DNA from 2 places in the Paenibacillus allorhizoplanae genome. Region 2 is predicted to be linked to the other one. Evidence: predicted binding sites of a transcription regulator. Region 2 holds the regulator's gene; the other holds the start of a gene.

Region 1 (8,604 bases), on a different contig from region 2:
TTGGCAAGAATTAACTGTACATACGACAGAAGAAGCGATTGAAATGATAACCAACTTTGTTCATGAATTGGGAGCCGGAGGTGTTTCCATTGAAGAATCCGGTACCTTAAATAAAGAGAGAGATACGTCGTTTGGCCAATTATACGAAACGCCATTTAACGATATCCCGGAAGGTAGAGCTGTCATCAAAGGTTACTTCTACCACGGCACTGACATGGAGCCTGTTCTGGCTAATTTGAAGGCTTCTGTGGAACAATTGGCGGATTTTGATATTGATACGGGGAACCCGACGTTTGAGGTTGTTGAAGTCGATGATGAAGACTGGGCGCATGCATGGAAAACATATTTCAAACCAATTCGTGTAACCGATCGCTTGACTATTAAACCTACTTGGGAAGAATATACGGCTTCACCAGGCGAATTGATCTTGGAGCTCGATCCAGGTATGGCGTTCGGGACAGGCACGCATGCAACAACTTCACTTTGTTTGAAAACGTTGGAGAAAGTTCTTCAGCCTGGTGATGATGTGATTGATGTTGGAACGGGCTCAGGTATTCTTTCCATTGCAGCGGCTAAGCTTGGTGCGAAGCATGTACTTGCTGTGGATCTGGACCCCGTTGCGGTTACGAGTGCGTTGGATAATACGAAGCAAAACCAACTCGAAGATCAAATTACTGTGAAACTTAGTGATCTTCTTGGCGTACTTAAAGAAAGCGAGTCCGAAGGGGATGCGGGATTAGGTGTTTCCATTCCTGTTCAACTCGTTGTTGCGAATATTTTGGCTGAGGTCATTGTCATGTTCGTTGATGATGTGTACGAGGTGTTGCAACAAGGCGGTTATTACATAACTTCAGGGATTATTACGAACAAAGAAGCGGATGTAGAAAAAGCACTGGTTGCAGCTAAATTCACGATCGTAGAGAAAAACTATGATTCGAATTGGGTTGTGATCGTAGCTAGAAAGCTGTAGGTGTTGGCTCATGGGAGGCTTATTATTTTACGATTGGAACACGTTACCCTTTGTAATCCTAGTGCTTGTGCTTTCGTTTACGATTCATGAATGGGCGCATGCGTATAGCGCCTATAAATTAGGAGATGATACGGCTTATAAATTTGGCCGTGTTTCCTTGAACCCGATGGTTCATTTGGACTTATTCGGGACGATAATGTTGTTAATTGCGGGTTTTGGTTGGGCAAAACCGGTGCCTGTAAACCGAGGGAATTTCAAGCGTCCCCGCTTGTTCGGGATAATCGTGACTGCCGCTGGGCCGATTAGTAACTTGATTTTGGCCTTTATTACTTTATTTATTTTTGCGCTATTCCAGAAATATGGCTGGCTAGATGGAATGTCCAAAGGCAGTGTAGATGCGATTATTCTATTCTTACAGCTGATGTTGAAGATTAATATTACTTTATTTTTGTTTAATTTAATCCCAATTCCACCACTTGACGGGTATCGAATTATTCAAGATTTAGTAAACCTGAGATATACGGAGGCATTACAAAAGTTTGAACAATGGGCGTCTGTGATTTTTCTATTAGTCGTCTTTATCAGACCACTACGTCAGGTAACGTTAGATCCTTATCTACGCTTAGGTGATAGCATTATCAACCAGTTTGCCACTGTAATTACTAGCATACTTGGCATGTAACTGCTAACCAGATAGTTCCATATGGATTTTCAGGCTCAAACGAGGTATGATGGTGTGTGGAAGTTTCACCCGCAACAAGCTGTTCAAATGAAGTTCACATGAACGAAGATAGAGAGGCTTTGACTATGCAACGTTATTTTCTCCCGCCTGAGCAGTTCCATGCTGCTACACAAACAGTCACCATTGAGGGTGACGACGCGCATCATCTTGGTCGCGTCATGCGAGCAGAAGTAGGAGATAAAGTGATCTGCAGCAATGGTGTGGATCGTGAAGTGCTCGTTCGGATCTCTCACCTGGATAAGGGAGCTGTTACAGCGGAGATCGTGGAAGAGCTTGCGATGGATGCGGAAGCGTCAGTTGACGTATGGATTGCACAGAGCTTACCCAAAGGCGATAAGATGGAGCTTATTATTCAAAAAGGGACCGAGATCGGGGCAGCCCGGTTTCTTCCTTTTTTATCGGAACGAACCATTGTACAGTACGATGCGAAGAAAGAAGCTAAGCGCACGGAGCGCTGGCAGAAAATCGCGAAGGAAGCGGCAGAGCAAGCCCATCGCAACCGTGTACCGCAGATTGAATCCGTCTACTCGTGGAAGCAACTGCTGCAGCGGGCGAAGGAAGCGGATGTCGCTTGGATTTGTTATGAGAAAGAAGATGGTCAACAACTGAAACCTGCGATTCAGTCCGCGATAGCAGCAGGGCAAATCGAACCAGGTAAGCAAGTGTTGATTGCGGTAGGCCCCGAGGGTGGATTCACAGAGCAAGAAATTAAGCAAGCTGAAGAAGCTGGCTTTCGCTCGGTTTCGCTGGGGAATCGTATTTTACGGACGGAGACGGCCGCGATGGTCGGCCTTACGTGTCTGTTCTATGAAACCGGAGAAATGGGAGGATAAGCGAAAATGGCAACGGTAGCGTTTCATACACTAGGATGTAAAGTAAACTTTTATGATACAGAAGCAATTTGGCAGCTTTTCAAAAATGAGGGCTATGAGCAAGTTGATTTCGAAAATACAGCGGATGTCTATGTGATTAATACATGTACGGTTACGAATACAGGGGATAAGAAAAGTCGCCAAATGATTCGTCGTGCGATTCGTCGTAATCCAGAAGCAATCGTGGCTGTAACAGGCTGTTATGCGCAAACGTCACCAGCTGAAATTATGGCGATTCCAGGTGTGGATATGGTCATCGGGACACAGGATCGTGAGAAAATCATTCCGCTTGTGAAGCAATTTGAATCGGATCGTCAACCGATTAACGCCGTTCGCAACATCATGAAAACCCGCACTTTCGAAGAGTTGGACGTGCCTGATTTTGCTGATCGTACAAGGGCTTTTCTGAAAATTCAAGAAGGTTGTAACAACTTCTGTACCTTCTGCATTATTCCGTGGTCACGTGGTCTCATGCGTAGCCGGGAACCGCAAAGCGTAATTGCACAAGCGGAGCAACTAGTTGCAGCAGGCTATCAAGAAATTGTGCTCACAGGTATTCATACTGGGGGCTATGGCGAAGATATTGAAGACTACAGCTTGGCGAAGCTTCTTAAGGATTTGGATAAAGTGGAAGGCTTGAAGCGTATTCGAATTTCCTCCATTGAAGCAAGCCAAATTACTGATGAAGTGATTGATGTTCTTAAATCTTCGGACAAAATGTGCCGTCATCTGCATATCCCGCTGCAAGCGGGCGATGATCACGTGCTTGCGCGGATGCGACGGAAATATACGACTGCCGAGTTCGCTCGCAAAATTGAGCGTCTGCACGAAATCATGCCCGATGTCGCGATCACGACGGATGTTATTGTTGGTTTCCCAGGTGAAACAGAAGAAATGTTCCGTGACGGGTATAAGTTCATGGAGCAAATGAAGTTCTCTGAAATGCACGTTTTCCCTTACTCCAAGCGGACGGGTACGCCTGCTGCACGGATGGAGGATCAAGTGGATGAAGAAATCAAAAATGCGCGTGTTCACGAACTCATTGATCTATCTGAGAAAATGCAATTAGCCTATGCGCAGAAATTTGTTGGGCAAGTCCTGGAAGTCATTCCGGAACGTACCTACAAAGGCGCTCCAGATAGCGGATTGTACAGTGGTTATTCTGACAACTATGTGCAGTTAGTTTTTGAAGGCTCGGAAGAGATGATCGGTCAAGTATGCCGTGTGAAGGTTACGGAAGCCGGTGTCAATGAAAGCAAGGGACAACTCGTACGCATTCTTGAAGGTGTAGTGAATTTGTAAGTGAAGTTGTAAGGCAATTCCCCACCTCTATGCGTGGTCGTTTCTTTCGACCACATAAGAAATTATCAGTTTTCGGTATCCGAAAACTGATTTCATATTGGCGATAAAACCTACCTCTAAACGCGGTCGCTCATCATTGAATGGCCTCGATAGAGGTTTTCTCAATGAATGCGATAGAGGTTTTCTTGATTACACGGGAGCTTACAGCAATGGATGAAATGACTAAATTAGATGAGGTGCTTCATAATGACATTGAACGCGAAAGAAATTGCTAGTTATATTGACCATACGTTATTGAAAGCAGATGCGAGCACAGCGGCGATTCACAAATTGTGTGAGGAAGCTGCGCAGCATCAATTTTTCAGTGTGTGTGTGAATTCGCAGTTTGTAGCAACTGCTGCCAAAGCTCTGGAAGGGACTGGAGTTAAGGTTGCAGCTGTAGTTGGTTTCCCGCTTGGCGCTAGTTTGAGTGAAGTTAAAGCATTCGAAGCGGCAAAAGCTGTTGAAAACGGAGCTGCTGAAATCGATACCGTTTTGCCGATTGGATTGCTTTTGGAAGGACAACTGGATGCGGTTCGTTCGGATATTAAACAAGTCGTGGATGCTGTAAAAGGAAAAGCTATCGTCAAAGTGATCATGGAAACGGGTTTCCTGAATGATGAGCAGAAAGCAACAGCTTGTCGTCTTTCGGAGGAAGCTGGTGCTCATTTTGTGAAAACATCGACTGGTTTTGGACCTGGTGGAGCTACGGTGGAAGATGTTCGCTTGATGCGTCAAAATGTGTCTAGCACGATTGGCGTTAAAGCATCTGGCGGCGTGCGCGACGTAGAGACGGCGATTGCGATGATTGAAGCGGGAGCAACGAGACTAGGGACTAGCTCTGGTGTAGCTATTGTGAACGGAACTCAAGGCGCTTCCACATACTAAGATAGCAGAGAGGCAACGCGATTAAGGAACCTACGATGTTGAAAATGGTTTGGGACCTTGCGATTTGCGATGCGGCATCACTTGCTAATAGAGCGGAAAGACTGACGAGCCAGTGGATGATCGGATAAAAGAGGATTGCGCCTCCCACATTTAGCAGCACATGTGACCAGGCGACATAACGCCCAGCGCGCGAGCTGCTCATGCCTGCGATCACTGCAGTGACACAGGTGCCAACGTTGGCACCAATGGTAATAGCAACCCCGAGCTCGACGGGGATAGCCCCTGTGGCGGCGAGGCTCATCGCCATTGCAATGACGGCTGCGCTGCTATGCACGAGCGCGGTCACCGCTGAGCCTGCGAGGATGCCCCATAGCAGGCTCGTTTGCGCCTGGTGCACGAACCAGGCGAACAGACCGCGGGACTGCAGCGCAGGCCCGATGGTTTGCATGATCTCGATGCCGAGCAGCACGAGAGAGAAGCCAGCCACCGCGAGCGAGCCGTAGCGGACGCTGCGCAGCCATTGGCGGCCGCCGTCATGCGCGGCGGTCTGAGGTAGTGCCGCGCCTGCTTGCGCGGCGTTGGAGCGGGGCTCGCTTGCCTGAGGCAGCGGCCCGGCCAGCCAGCTCACGAGCCATACACTGGCGCTGGCGATTAGGATCGGCACACCGATGCCGCCCAAGCTGAGCCCGATCAGCTCAGTGGTGAGGCACGTGCCGATGTTCGTTCCGAGAATCACGCCAAGTGTTCTCGGGAAGGACAAGACACCAGCGCCGACGAGGCCGATGGCGATGACTGTGATGGCGGTGCTGCTCTGCAGCGCCGCGGTGAGCACGGTGCCGGTGATAAGGCCGCGCACCGGCGTTCGGGTAAACCGCTCCAGCCACAGCTGGAGGCGGGGGCCTGCCCAGGTTTGAAGCGAGGTTTCCATTAGCTTCATCCCGAGCAGAAATAAGATAAAGCCTGTAGCAACAGGCAGTATAATAGCATGAATCATGAGAGGATCTCCTTTTCGTGAGCGTACGACGTTTTTCAACCAATATATGTGACCGTAAAGACAAGCATGACAAGCCAGATGGTATAGGTGAACGGTTTCACGCAAAGGACGGCTAAAACAATGGCAGCAGTATTTTTACATAAGAAACGTAAACCCCGCTTGGAGCAAGGACATCCGTGGGTGTATAAGAGTGAAATTGAGCGCACGGATGGGGACATTGTTCCTGGACAGCTAGTATCCGTTCAGAATCACCTTGGCAAATATCTAGCAACCGGCTATTATAACGAAGCTTCACAGCTTACGGTACGTATTGTATCGTATAACCCGATTGAGACGATGACGAAGGAGTTTTTCGTCGAAAGATTCACACGTTGTTTTCTACATCGTCAGCGCTTTGTGAAAGGAGCGCAGTCTTATCGTCTGGTATATGGAGAAGCTGATTTTCTGCCAGGACTCATTGTTGATAAATTCGAGAACACGCTGGTTGTTCAGCTACTAACTTTGGGGATGGACCTGTGCCGAGACAATATCGTGGAAGCGCTGGTACAAGTTATGAAGCCAGTAGGAATCTATGAGCGAAGTGATGTTTCCATTCGAGAACTGGAAGGTCTGAAGCAGACGAAGGGACTTCTGTACGGAGATTGTGCAAAGCACGTTGATATTTTGGAAAATGGTCTTCGTATCCGCGTTGATATTGAGGAAGGGCAGAAGACGGGTTACTTCTTCGACCAACGTGAGAATCGCGCGGCAATCGCACCGTTGATGACGGGCTGGGGCCATCGCAGCGGTATCAACTTGACGGAAATCGAAGAGAATGGCGTAACGCAAATGCTCCCTGTGAACGCAAATGGTAAAGTAGTGACGTTCCCGCTGTGGGATGGCGCTTCTGTGCTGGAGTGCTTCTCACATACGGGAAGCTTCACGCTTAACGCGTGTCAATTCGGAGCCAAAAAAGTAACGTGCCTCGATATCTCCGAGCATGCGATTGAAAGTGCACGTACGAACGTTGCATTGAATGGCTTCGAGGATCGCGTCGAATTCGTCGTCGCGGATGCCTTCGAGTACTTGCGTACGCAGGTGAAGGGCTTGGATGAGCGCAAGCTTCGCGCTGTGGCTGGTGCAGCAGGTCAAGCTAAGATAGATACTTCGAAGCCTGTAGGCACTGGTGGGCGTACTTGGGACGTCGTCATTCTCGATCCACCTGCCTTCGCTAAGACCAAAAGTGCTGTGGAAGGAGCTTGCCGCGGCTATAAAGACATCAATTTGCATGGCATGAAGCTTGTGAATGAAGGGGGCTATCTCGTCACAGCAAGCTGTTCCTACCATATGCATCCTGAGCTATTCCTTGAAACGATTCATGCAGCAGCAACAGATGCAGGCAAGCTGCTACGCTTAATTGAGTTCCGTGGCGCAGGCATGGACCACCCACGTATTCTAGGAGTGGATGAAGGACATTATTTGAAGTTTGCGATTTTTGAAGTGCGCAGCAAATAAACAGATTTAAGTGAGCGAAGCCAGTCAATCTGGCTTTGCTTTTTTTGTTGAGTTTTATGGTGCTGGTGGGAGGGGGGGCACCAAATAGTCCGATATCTACGTCTTGATAATGTTTTGTTGAGTTGTGAAAGGCAAATGTATCAGATAGTTTTCATAGCGTATCCTTTTTGTTTTTTGCGATCCATGCTATACTAATAGAATGTATGTTCGTATATCGATCCACCAACTAAACCCCTTAGATCCCCCTCCATCATCTACCACGCCGACTCACAACCAAAAATATGCTAGAATAGAGAGATAGAATACGAGAATTGCTTACGAAGCAAGCTTTCCGACGGAAAGTGTTAGGAGGCCTTAAATGTCCATTCGATTCGTGATTGGTAGAGCCGGAAGCGGCAAGAGTGAACGCTGTCTTACGGAAATGAAACAGCAGCTGGCATCGGCGCCCGAAGGTGATCCGTTGATTTTACTTGTTCCTGAACAAGCTACATTTCAAGCTGAGCATGCTCTGGTATCGGATCCAAGTATTCGTGGGATGATCCGAGCACAAGTATTAAGCTTTCACCGTTTAGCTTGGCGTGTCATGCAAGAAAAAGGCGGGACAGCTCGGCTGCCTATTGATGATACAGGAAAGAAACTGCTGTTAACGAGCATTTTACATAAATACAAGGATAAACTCCGACTCTTTGGTCATTCCGCTGAGCAAATGGGCTTTATCGACCGATTGAATCAGCTCTTTACGGAAATGAAACGCTACTGTGTGACGGCTGAACAATTGGAAACGCATGAGAATAAACGAGTCACTAACCTGGGTGAACACGGTTTGCTGCGGGACAAAATGCATGATATTCAACTGGTGTATCGTCAATTTGAGGCTGATCTTGCGAAGCAGTATTTGGACGGAGAAGATTACTTGACGCTGCTCGCTGAGCAAGTTCAGAACTCGGTTTATTTGCATTCAGCGACAGTCTGGATTGATGGATTTCATGGCTTTACACCGCAAGAGTTCAAGGTGCTTGGTGCACTGTTTGCTACTTGTAAGCAAGTAACGATTACATTATGTCTGGATCGCGAACTGCAGGCGGAGGATACCCCGGATGAATTGGATTTATTTCATCCGACAGCTACGACGATGGTACGTTTACAGGATATCATATGGCAGCTGGGTCTTGGTGCGGCTGAAGTTCTTCATCTCGGTCAAGAGCGTTCACCGCGATACGAGGATAGTCCTGCGCTTGCCTATTTGGAGCAGAATTTTGACCGTCGAATCGGTGGCGGAGCTCCGAAATATAAGCCTTCTCCA
Region 2 (8,604 bases):
GCGATATTCGAAGACCTCGGCTTTGTCAGCTCACCGCGCTGGGATGTGCAGCGGACGGACTTGATTCAAGCGATCCGCTTCACATCAGCGGAACATTTGATTACTTTCGTGCAAGGCATTCAAAAGGCGTCTGCTGTCGATTCGCATGTCGTACCCGAGCCTTGGGACATGCCTGGGTATGAGCATCCTGTTATCATGGCAGCAGGGACGTTCATTCAAGGTGGCAGCTTAGAGCTGTCAGCGGATGCTCCGATTCGTGAACCTTTTATCGCTTATATGCAAGGCGGTTTGACCTACTCACATTGCAAGTTAGGTGTACTAACTGCTATCCAACATATGGAAGACAAGGGATTACTGTGAAAATTTAAACTGTGAACAAACCTGACACTCCTTGACACGTTTTTGTTAGAAAGGTACAATGAGAATGAGGTACTTACTGACCAGGAGTGATTAGCATGAGTGATGAAATACGTAGGAATATGGCGTTATTCCCCATTGGGATCGTCATGAAGCTGACAGATCTAACGGCAAGACAAATTCGTTACTATGAGCAACACGAATTAATCATCCCAGCTAGAACAGCTGGAAATCAACGGCTCTATTCGTTTAATGACGTGGAACGTCTTCTTGAGATTAAAGATTTGATTGAAAAAGGTGTTAACATTGCGGGTATCAAGCAGGTTCTTATCCCTGTAGATAAGGATTCTGAAGATGCAACTATTCTTAACGAGCACACGGAAGTGAAGCGTAAGGAATTAACCGACTCTCAATTGCACAAAATGCTGAAGCAGCAATTGATTGGCGGGGGTAAACGCCCGGACCAGGTTTCACTGATTCAAGGCCAGCTTTCCAGATTTTACAAATAGGTTGCCAAATCGCTTACATTTGAGAGGAGAATGCACGCGTGACTTACAACAATAACTACTCCAAAGAAGATATTCTTCGCATTGCCAAAGCTGAAAACGTTCGCTTTATCCGTTTGCAATTCACAGACTTGATGGGCAGTATTAAGAACGTTGAAATTCCTTTGAGCCAGCTTGAGAAAGCGCTTGATAATAAAATGATGTTCGATGGATCTTCCATCGAAGGGTATGTGCGAATTGAAGAATCGGATATGTATTTGTATCCCGATTTAGATACATGGGTTATTTTCCCATGGGTAACGGAGAGCAAAGTTGCTCGTTTGATCTGCGATATCTATATGCCAGACGGAACTCCGTTCGCTGGAGATCCGCGCGCTATTTTGAAAAATGCGTTGAAGCAAGCAGAAGAAATGGGCTACACAGCAATGAACGTTGGACCTGAACCAGAATTCTTCTTGTTCAAAACAGATGACAAAGGAAATCCAACAACGGAATTGAATGACCAAGGTGGATACTTCGATTTGGCACCGATGGATCTTGGGGAAAACTGCCGTCGTGATATCGTGCTAACTCTGGAAGAAATGGGCTTTGAAATCGAAGCTTCTCACCATGAAGTAGCGCCAGGCCAGCACGAAATCGACTTTAAATATGCAGATGCGATTAAAGCTGCTGACCAAATTCAAACGTTCAAACTAGTTGTAAAAACGGTAGCTAGACAGCATGGTTTGCATGCTACATTTATGCCGAAGCCATTGTTCGGTATGAATGGATCTGGTATGCATTGTCACCAATCCTTGTTCAAGGGTGATACGAATGCCTTCTACGATGAGAGCGACAAATTAGGCTTGAGCACGGTTGCAAGACAATATATGGCTGGTGTACTTCGTCATGCGCGTTCTTTCGCTGCTATTACGAACCCAACTGTTAACTCATACAAACGTCTGGTTCCTGGTTATGAAGCGCCTTGCTATGTAGCTTGGTCTGCTAGTAACCGCAGCCCAATGATTCGTATCCCAGCTTCCCGCGGTCTTAGCACACGTGTTGAAGTTCGAAACCCGGATCCAGCGGCAAATCCTTACTTAGCTCTTGCTGTTATGCTAGCAGCTGGTTTAGATGGCATTAAGAACAAAATGCAGCTTCCTCCGCCAACAGATCGCAACATTTATGTGATGACAGAAGAAGAGCGTGAAGCTGAAGGCATTCCTAGCTTGCCTCTTAACTTGAAACAAGCTTTAGACGAGTTGCTTCGTGATGATGTTGTCTGCGATACGCTCGGGGAGCATGCGCTAGCACATTTCTATGAATTGAAAGAAATTGAGTGGGACATGTACCGCACTCAAGTTCACCAATGGGAAAGAGATCAATACCTGTCTCTGTACTAGGTTTTGAACATGACAATTAGATAACTAAAGCCCGTCAGTCTCGTCTATGAGAACTGATGGGCTTTTTAATGCGAAGGAGAATAATTGAACTATGGACAATTTCAATCGAAATTTAGAGAAGTATGCAGAGTTAGTAATCCGGATCGGGGTTAACTTGAATAAAGGTCAAGATTTGTTGGTTGAAGCTCCCATAGAAACGTTGGATTTAACCAGATTAATCGTTCAGAAAGCGTATGAGGCTGGGGCAAATTATGTCCATGTGCATTGGCAGGATGATGTCGTTACGCGGAATAAATTTGATTATGCATCAGAAGATTCAATGGACTATTACCCGGAGTGGTACACGACGATGCTCGAACGATTTGTTGAAAACGGAGGAGCCTTATTGAACATTAAGGTACCGAATCCGAATTTATACGATGGTATTGAAGCCAGTCTGATTTCAAGAGCTTCCAAAGCAGCATCAACGGCAAGAGCCAAGTATCAGCACTATGTGCGTACGGGAGAATTTAGCTGGTGTTTAATTAAAGCTCCTACAGAAGCGTGGGCTTCGATTGTGTATGCGGATTTGCCCGAGGAGCAGCGTATTCCTGCGATGTGGGATGCTATTTTCAAAATTAACCGTGTATATGAAGAGAACCCCGTGGTAGCTTGGCAGTCCCATTTGGATACGCTGAAGGCCACGCATAGCTTATTGAATGAAAGAAGCTATAAAGCTTTGCGATATCGGGCAACGGGTACGGATTTGCGTGTCGAGCTGCCGGAAGGTCATATTTGGCTAGGTGGAGATAACGAGAACGCTCGCGGTGTCCGCTATGTAGCGAATATGCCGACCGAAGAAGTGTTCACCATTCCAAACCGAACAGGTGTTAGTGGAACGGTAGCGAGTACAATGCCACTGAATATTAATGGCGCATTAGTGGATCGGTTTACCTTTACGTTCGAGGCGGGCAAGGTTGTGGACTTCCAAGCGGAGGTAGGTTATGACCATTTGGCACGTTTACTGGATATGGATGAAGGTGCGAGGTATTTAGGTGAGGTTGCACTTGTACCGTTTGATTCTCCGATTTCTAATCTAAATCGTATTTTCTACAACACTGGCATTGACGAGAATGCTTCTTGTCACTTAGCGTTGGGTAGCTGCTATCCGATTAATTTGAAGGATGGTACCAAGTTGTCAAATGCAGAGCTGAAGGCTCGCGGAGGGAACAGCTCCTTGATACATGTAGACTTCATGATTGGTTCTGCGGAGCTTGAAATCGATGGGGAATTAGTGGATGGGACGATCGAACCGATCTTCCGTGCGGGGAACTGGGTATTGACGTTTTGAATGTGAGAAAAACTTCTATCGAAGTCCTTGGATGAGCGACCGCGTTTAGAGGTTGTTTTTATCGCCAATAAGAATTTGTTCTTCAGGGTACTGGAAACTAATAAATTCTTATGTGGTAAAAAGCAAGGCTCTCAAGTGAAAGTTCACTTTGAGAGCCTTGCTTTATTTGTTATCTGCCGTTCTTACATATCCCGGAACAAGCCAATTACACGTCCAAGGATCGTTACATTCTTCAAAAGAATGGGTTGTAAAGCGGAGTTCTCAGGTTGAAGGCGAATATGATCCTTCTCTTTGTAGAAACGCTTAACAGTAGCTTCATCATCTTCTGTCATTGCGACAACGATATCACCGTTGTTCGCTGTTTGTTGTTGTTTAACGATGACATAGTCGCCATTATGAATACCAGCTTCAATCATACTGTCACCCATAATGCTAAGCATGAACACGTTGTTGTCACCAACCATACTTGAAGGAAGTGGGAAATAATCTTCGATATTCTCAGTGGCTGTAATAGGAACACCAGCCGTTACTTTACCAACAAGGGGAACACGAGCGACGGAGACAGCGAATTGGGATTCAGCACCATCAAGCCCTAGAATTTCAATTGCACGCGGTTTGGTAGGATCTCGACGAATCATGCCTTTTTTCTCAAGACGTTCCAAATGGCCATGTACGGTAGAACTGGAGGCTAGTCCAACGGCTTCGCCGATTTCACGAACGGAAGGCGGATAGCCCTTATCTTTCACTTCGTTCTTAATGAATTCCATTATTGCTTGTTGACGCTGCGAAATTTTACTCATAAGATATCACTCCAATACTGGGAATCATTACCCAAAGTATAACATAGAACCCGAGTTCGTACAAACATAAGTTCGAGAAATGGTTGACTCAAACATGTGTTCGTGTTATTCTAATAACAGAACAAATGTTTGGGGGATGAATTATATGTATATGGCTTATTCACAATCTAACGGAACAACAACAACACTTCGTGGTACTGCTCATGCATCCAAAGGGATGACGAAAAAACAGGGTTATACGAAGCTACTACTTCGTTTCATGCTGATAGCAGTAATTCTTGGAACTGTGTTTTCGTTCGGTGCGATCGTGCAAGCCTATGCAGGTGATGGTACTGTTACCGTGTCTACACCGATCACTTCCGCGCAACCATCAGCGCAAGCTACTCAAAGCGAGAAGGTTGTTATTCAAAGTGGTGATACACTTTGGGGGATTGCAGAAGCTCACAAAAAGAAGGGTGAGAACACGCGTTCTTACATCGAGAAATTGAGAGCATTTAATCACTTATCGAACAGTTCATTGCAAGAGGGGCAAGTTCTACTACTACCTTATTGATCTAATTTCTAGTTCACTATATAGATGATTGTTCGAGACATAGCCGTCTGTTGCTATGTCTCTTTGCGTTGCATCCTTGACAATCCTAATCGGTGATGGCAAAGTAGTACTCATATTGAAATTTTGACTGGGAGGATTACAATGAGTGACAGCATGGATAAGACGATTGAGCGAATCAATGAACTAGCTCGAAAAGCGAAGACAGTTGGCCTAACGGATGCAGAGATTGATGAGCGAAATGAGCTAAGGAAAATCTATATTAATGCATTCAGGGGTAACCTGAAGGTTCAACTAGATTCCATAAAGTTTACTGACGAAGAGAAATAAGCCTACTACAATAGATACTACATTCAAAGGGGAAATGAATGATGACGTTGAAAGCTGTGCTATTTGATTTGGATGATACACTGTTATGGGATGATCGTAGTGTGGAGGAAGCTTTTGCTGCAACATGCGCAGAAGCCGCGAAGCAAGTTAATGGATTGAACCCAGAGGAATTAGAAGCATCTGTTCGTAAAGAAGCAAGGAGTTTATATGAATCTTTCGATACGTTCCCATTTACCAAAATGATTGGGATTAACCCGTTTGAAGGACTATGGGCTAACTTCACACAAGGCGAGGATGAAAACTTCCGCAAATTAGAGAAGCTAGCACCTGGCTATCGCACAGAATCTTGGACCAGAGGGCTTGCAGGTTTAGGGATTGAAGATCGTGAGTTAGGGTACAAGCTGGGTGAATTGTTTGCAGCCGAACGCCGCAGTCGTCCCTATGTATATGAAGAAACATTCCGTGTTCTAGATGAGTTGAAAGGCAACTACAAGCTTCTTCTTTTAACGAATGGTTCACCGGATTTACAAAAAGAGAAACTAGCAGGGGTTCCTAAGATTGCTGCTTACTTTGATCATATCGTGATTTCTGGAGAATTTGGACAAGGAAAGCCAGCAGCGGCGATTTTCAATTATGCACTGGATCTGCTTGAAATTAATGCGGAGGAAGGCATCATGATCGGGGATAAACTGACGACAGATATTTTGGGATCAGGAAGCATTGGAATGCGTAACATTTGGATTAATCATCATGGGCTTCAAAGTGGCGATGAGATCGTACCTGCTTATGAAGTGTCACGACTTCAAGAAATTTTACCAATTATCAATAATGGTTAATTTCGTATAGAAATAAAGCCCAACAGCTACTTAAGACGCAATGGTCTGAAGTGCTATTGGGCTTTATTCTGTTAACGTAACAATTATGCTTTAATAAAGTCAGGATCATCAATGTTGTAAGCTACCCAGCCATCTTTTTCGATGAAAAGGCGAACAGCGACGATTTCACGGTTATCCATCAAGGTGAAGAAATGATTCGTGTTTTCAGGAACAGAGATTACATCACCTGGCTCAAGTTCAACATCGAAATAACCAAGTTCCTCGGATTTGATGATGAAAATTCCTTTTCCAGAAACGATAGCGCGGATTTCATCTTCAGTGTGCGTGTGCACTTGTTCGAATTTTTTTAGAAGCTCTTCAATATTCGGAGTTACATCAGATAGGGAGATGACATCCCAAATTTCATAACCGCGTCTAGCAGCTAAATCTTTAATTTCAGCTTCATAAGTGGAAATGATTTCTGCTTTTTCTTCATCGCTAAGAATGAATTTCTCGCGAAGTGCTACAGGAAGTTTGTTCGCATCCCAATGCTCGTATACGACTTCTTGACTATCTAAGAAGGCTTTAACTTCATCTTCGCCCTCGATACGTTCATTTGTATTTCGAATTCTAATTTGTGCCACGTTACATCCCTCTTTCATTAATAAATATAACCATATTATAGAGGATATCAAGCTAACTGTCGATGGAAGGATATAATTTTTTCCGATAAAACCTATAGGAATTTATCATAATTCAAAATCTTTTCATAGAAGCCGTATTCTGTTACACTAAATCTTAACATAATTTGTCGTTTTTTATATTTTGCTTTAGGAAAAGTTGAAAGGGAGTCTTGACATGAAGAAACCACCGATTCAAGAACAGCTTAAGAAGAAGATTATGATCCTAGATGGTGCCATGGGTACGATGATTCAGCAAGAGGACTTGACTGCTGATGATTTCGGAAGTGATGATCTCGATGGGTGTAATGAAATTCTATGTGTCACACGCCCAGATGTTATTCAAAAAATTCATGAAGCTTATTTCGCCGCTGGCGCTGATATGATAGAAACGAATACGTTCGGGACGACGAGTGTCGTACTGGCGGAATACGATTTGCAAGACCGTCATCGGGAGTTGAACATCGCAGCTGCGAAATTGGCGATTGCTGCCGCTGAGAAATATTCGACACCGGAATGGCCACGTTACGTTGTAGGTGCTATGGGACCGACAACTAAGACCTTGTCTGTGACAGGTGGCGTGACGTTCGAACAACTGGAAGAAAGCTACTATCAACAAGCACTTGCGCTTGTCGAAACAGGCGTTGATGCTATGCTTCTGGAAACATCCCAAGATACGCTAAACGTTAAAGCGGGCAGTATTGGGATTCGCAGAGCTTTTGAAACGTTAGGTGTAGAGCTTCCGATTATGATTTCGGGAACGATTGAACCGATGGGAACAACGCTTGCTGGTCAAAATATTGAGTCCTTCTATATTTCCCTTGAACATTTAAAGCCAATTTCGATGGGCTTGAACTGTGCGACAGGTCCTGAATTTATGCGGGATCATATTCGTACTCTTTCCGGTATTGCGGATACAGCGATCAGTTGTTACCCGAATGCAGGGTTGCCGGATGAGAATGGGCATTATCATGAGTCTCCAGAATCTTTGGCCAAAAAAATGGCTGGCTTTGCTGAACAAGGCTGGCTCAATATTGCTGGTGGTTGCTGCGGAACGACGCCTGCTCACATTCAAGCAATGGCAGAAACACTTGCCAATTACAAACCAAGAGGGGAATACGGTTCTCATCCACCTGCGATTTCAGGTATTGAGACTGTATATATCGAGCCGGAAAATCGACCAATCATGGTTGGAGAACGGACGAATATCTCCGGATCTAGGAAGTTTAAACGCCTTATTAAAGAAGGCAAATTTGAAGAGGGCTCTGAAATTGCGCGTAACCAGGTGAAAAATGGCGCACATGTTATCGACATTAATCTACAGGATACGGACATTGATGAAGCTTATGCAGTAGAAGAATTCATGCAAGAAGTTGTAAAAAAGGTCAAAGTTCCGTTAATGATTGATTCCACCTATGATCATATTATTGAACTCGGGCTCAAATATTCGCAAGGTAAAGCGATTATTAACTCGATTAACTTAGAAGATGGAGAGAGCAAATTCGAAGGGATTTTACCTCTGATTCATCGTTATGGGGCATCGGTCGTTTGTATCTTAATTGACGAGCGTGGGCAGGCGGTTTCCCGTCAAGCCAAAATTGAGGTGGCAACACGTTCGTATGAGCTTCTTACAGGCAAATATGGCATGAATCCAGAGGATATCATTTTTGACCCGAATATGTTCCCAGTTGGGTCAGGAGATCCGCAATACATTGGCTCTGCCGTAGAAACAATCGAGGGGATCAAGCTGATTAAGGAAAAGTATCCTCTCGCTAAAACGATTCTAGGACTAAGTAACATCTCATTCGGTTTACCGGATGCAGGTCGTGAGGTTCTGAACTCTGTTTATTTGTA

The links. Region 2 encodes LexA, which represses DNA repair genes until DNA is damaged. Its sites were predicted from a motif close to CGAACATATGTTCG; they were not measured.
Region 1: addB (helicase-exonuclease AddAB subunit AddB) is a predicted target of LexA. The motif match lies at 7,498-7,511, and genes of this name have one in related genera.

Annotation. Positions count from the first base shown of each region.
Region 1 is NZ_CAKMMW010000006.1:6,365-14,968, forward strand. Features, by position in the region: gene prmA (50S ribosomal protein L11 methyltransferase) at 1-970, shown strand, start outside; gene L6I86_RS12205 (site-2 protease family protein) at 981-1,652, shown strand; gene L6I86_RS12210 (16S rRNA (uracil(1498)-N(3))-methyltransferase) at 1,778-2,545, shown strand; gene mtaB (tRNA (N(6)-L-threonylcarbamoyladenosine(37)-C(2))-methylthiotransferase MtaB) at 2,552-3,886, shown strand; gene deoC (deoxyribose-phosphate aldolase) at 4,133-4,813, shown strand; gene L6I86_RS12225 (Na/Pi cotransporter family protein) at 4,776-5,807, opposite strand; gene L6I86_RS12230 (class I SAM-dependent rRNA methyltransferase) at 5,928-7,301, shown strand; gene addB (helicase-exonuclease AddAB subunit AddB) at 7,660-8,604, shown strand, end outside.
Region 2 is NZ_CAKMMW010000002.1:425,380-433,983, reverse strand. Features, by position in the region: gene L6I86_RS04635 (methionine gamma-lyase family protein) at 1-360, shown strand, start outside; gene L6I86_RS04630 (MerR family transcriptional regulator) at 456-866, shown strand; gene glnA (type I glutamate--ammonia ligase) at 905-2,245, shown strand; gene L6I86_RS04620 (aminopeptidase) at 2,337-3,575, shown strand; gene lexA (transcriptional repressor LexA) at 3,758-4,375, opposite strand; gene L6I86_RS04610 (LysM peptidoglycan-binding domain-containing protein) at 4,527-4,928, shown strand; gene L6I86_RS04605 (DUF896 domain-containing protein) at 5,070-5,255, shown strand; gene L6I86_RS04600 (HAD family hydrolase) at 5,297-6,091, shown strand; gene L6I86_RS04595 (1,2-dihydroxy-3-keto-5-methylthiopentene dioxygenase) at 6,175-6,714, opposite strand; gene metH (methionine synthase) at 6,929-8,604, shown strand, end outside.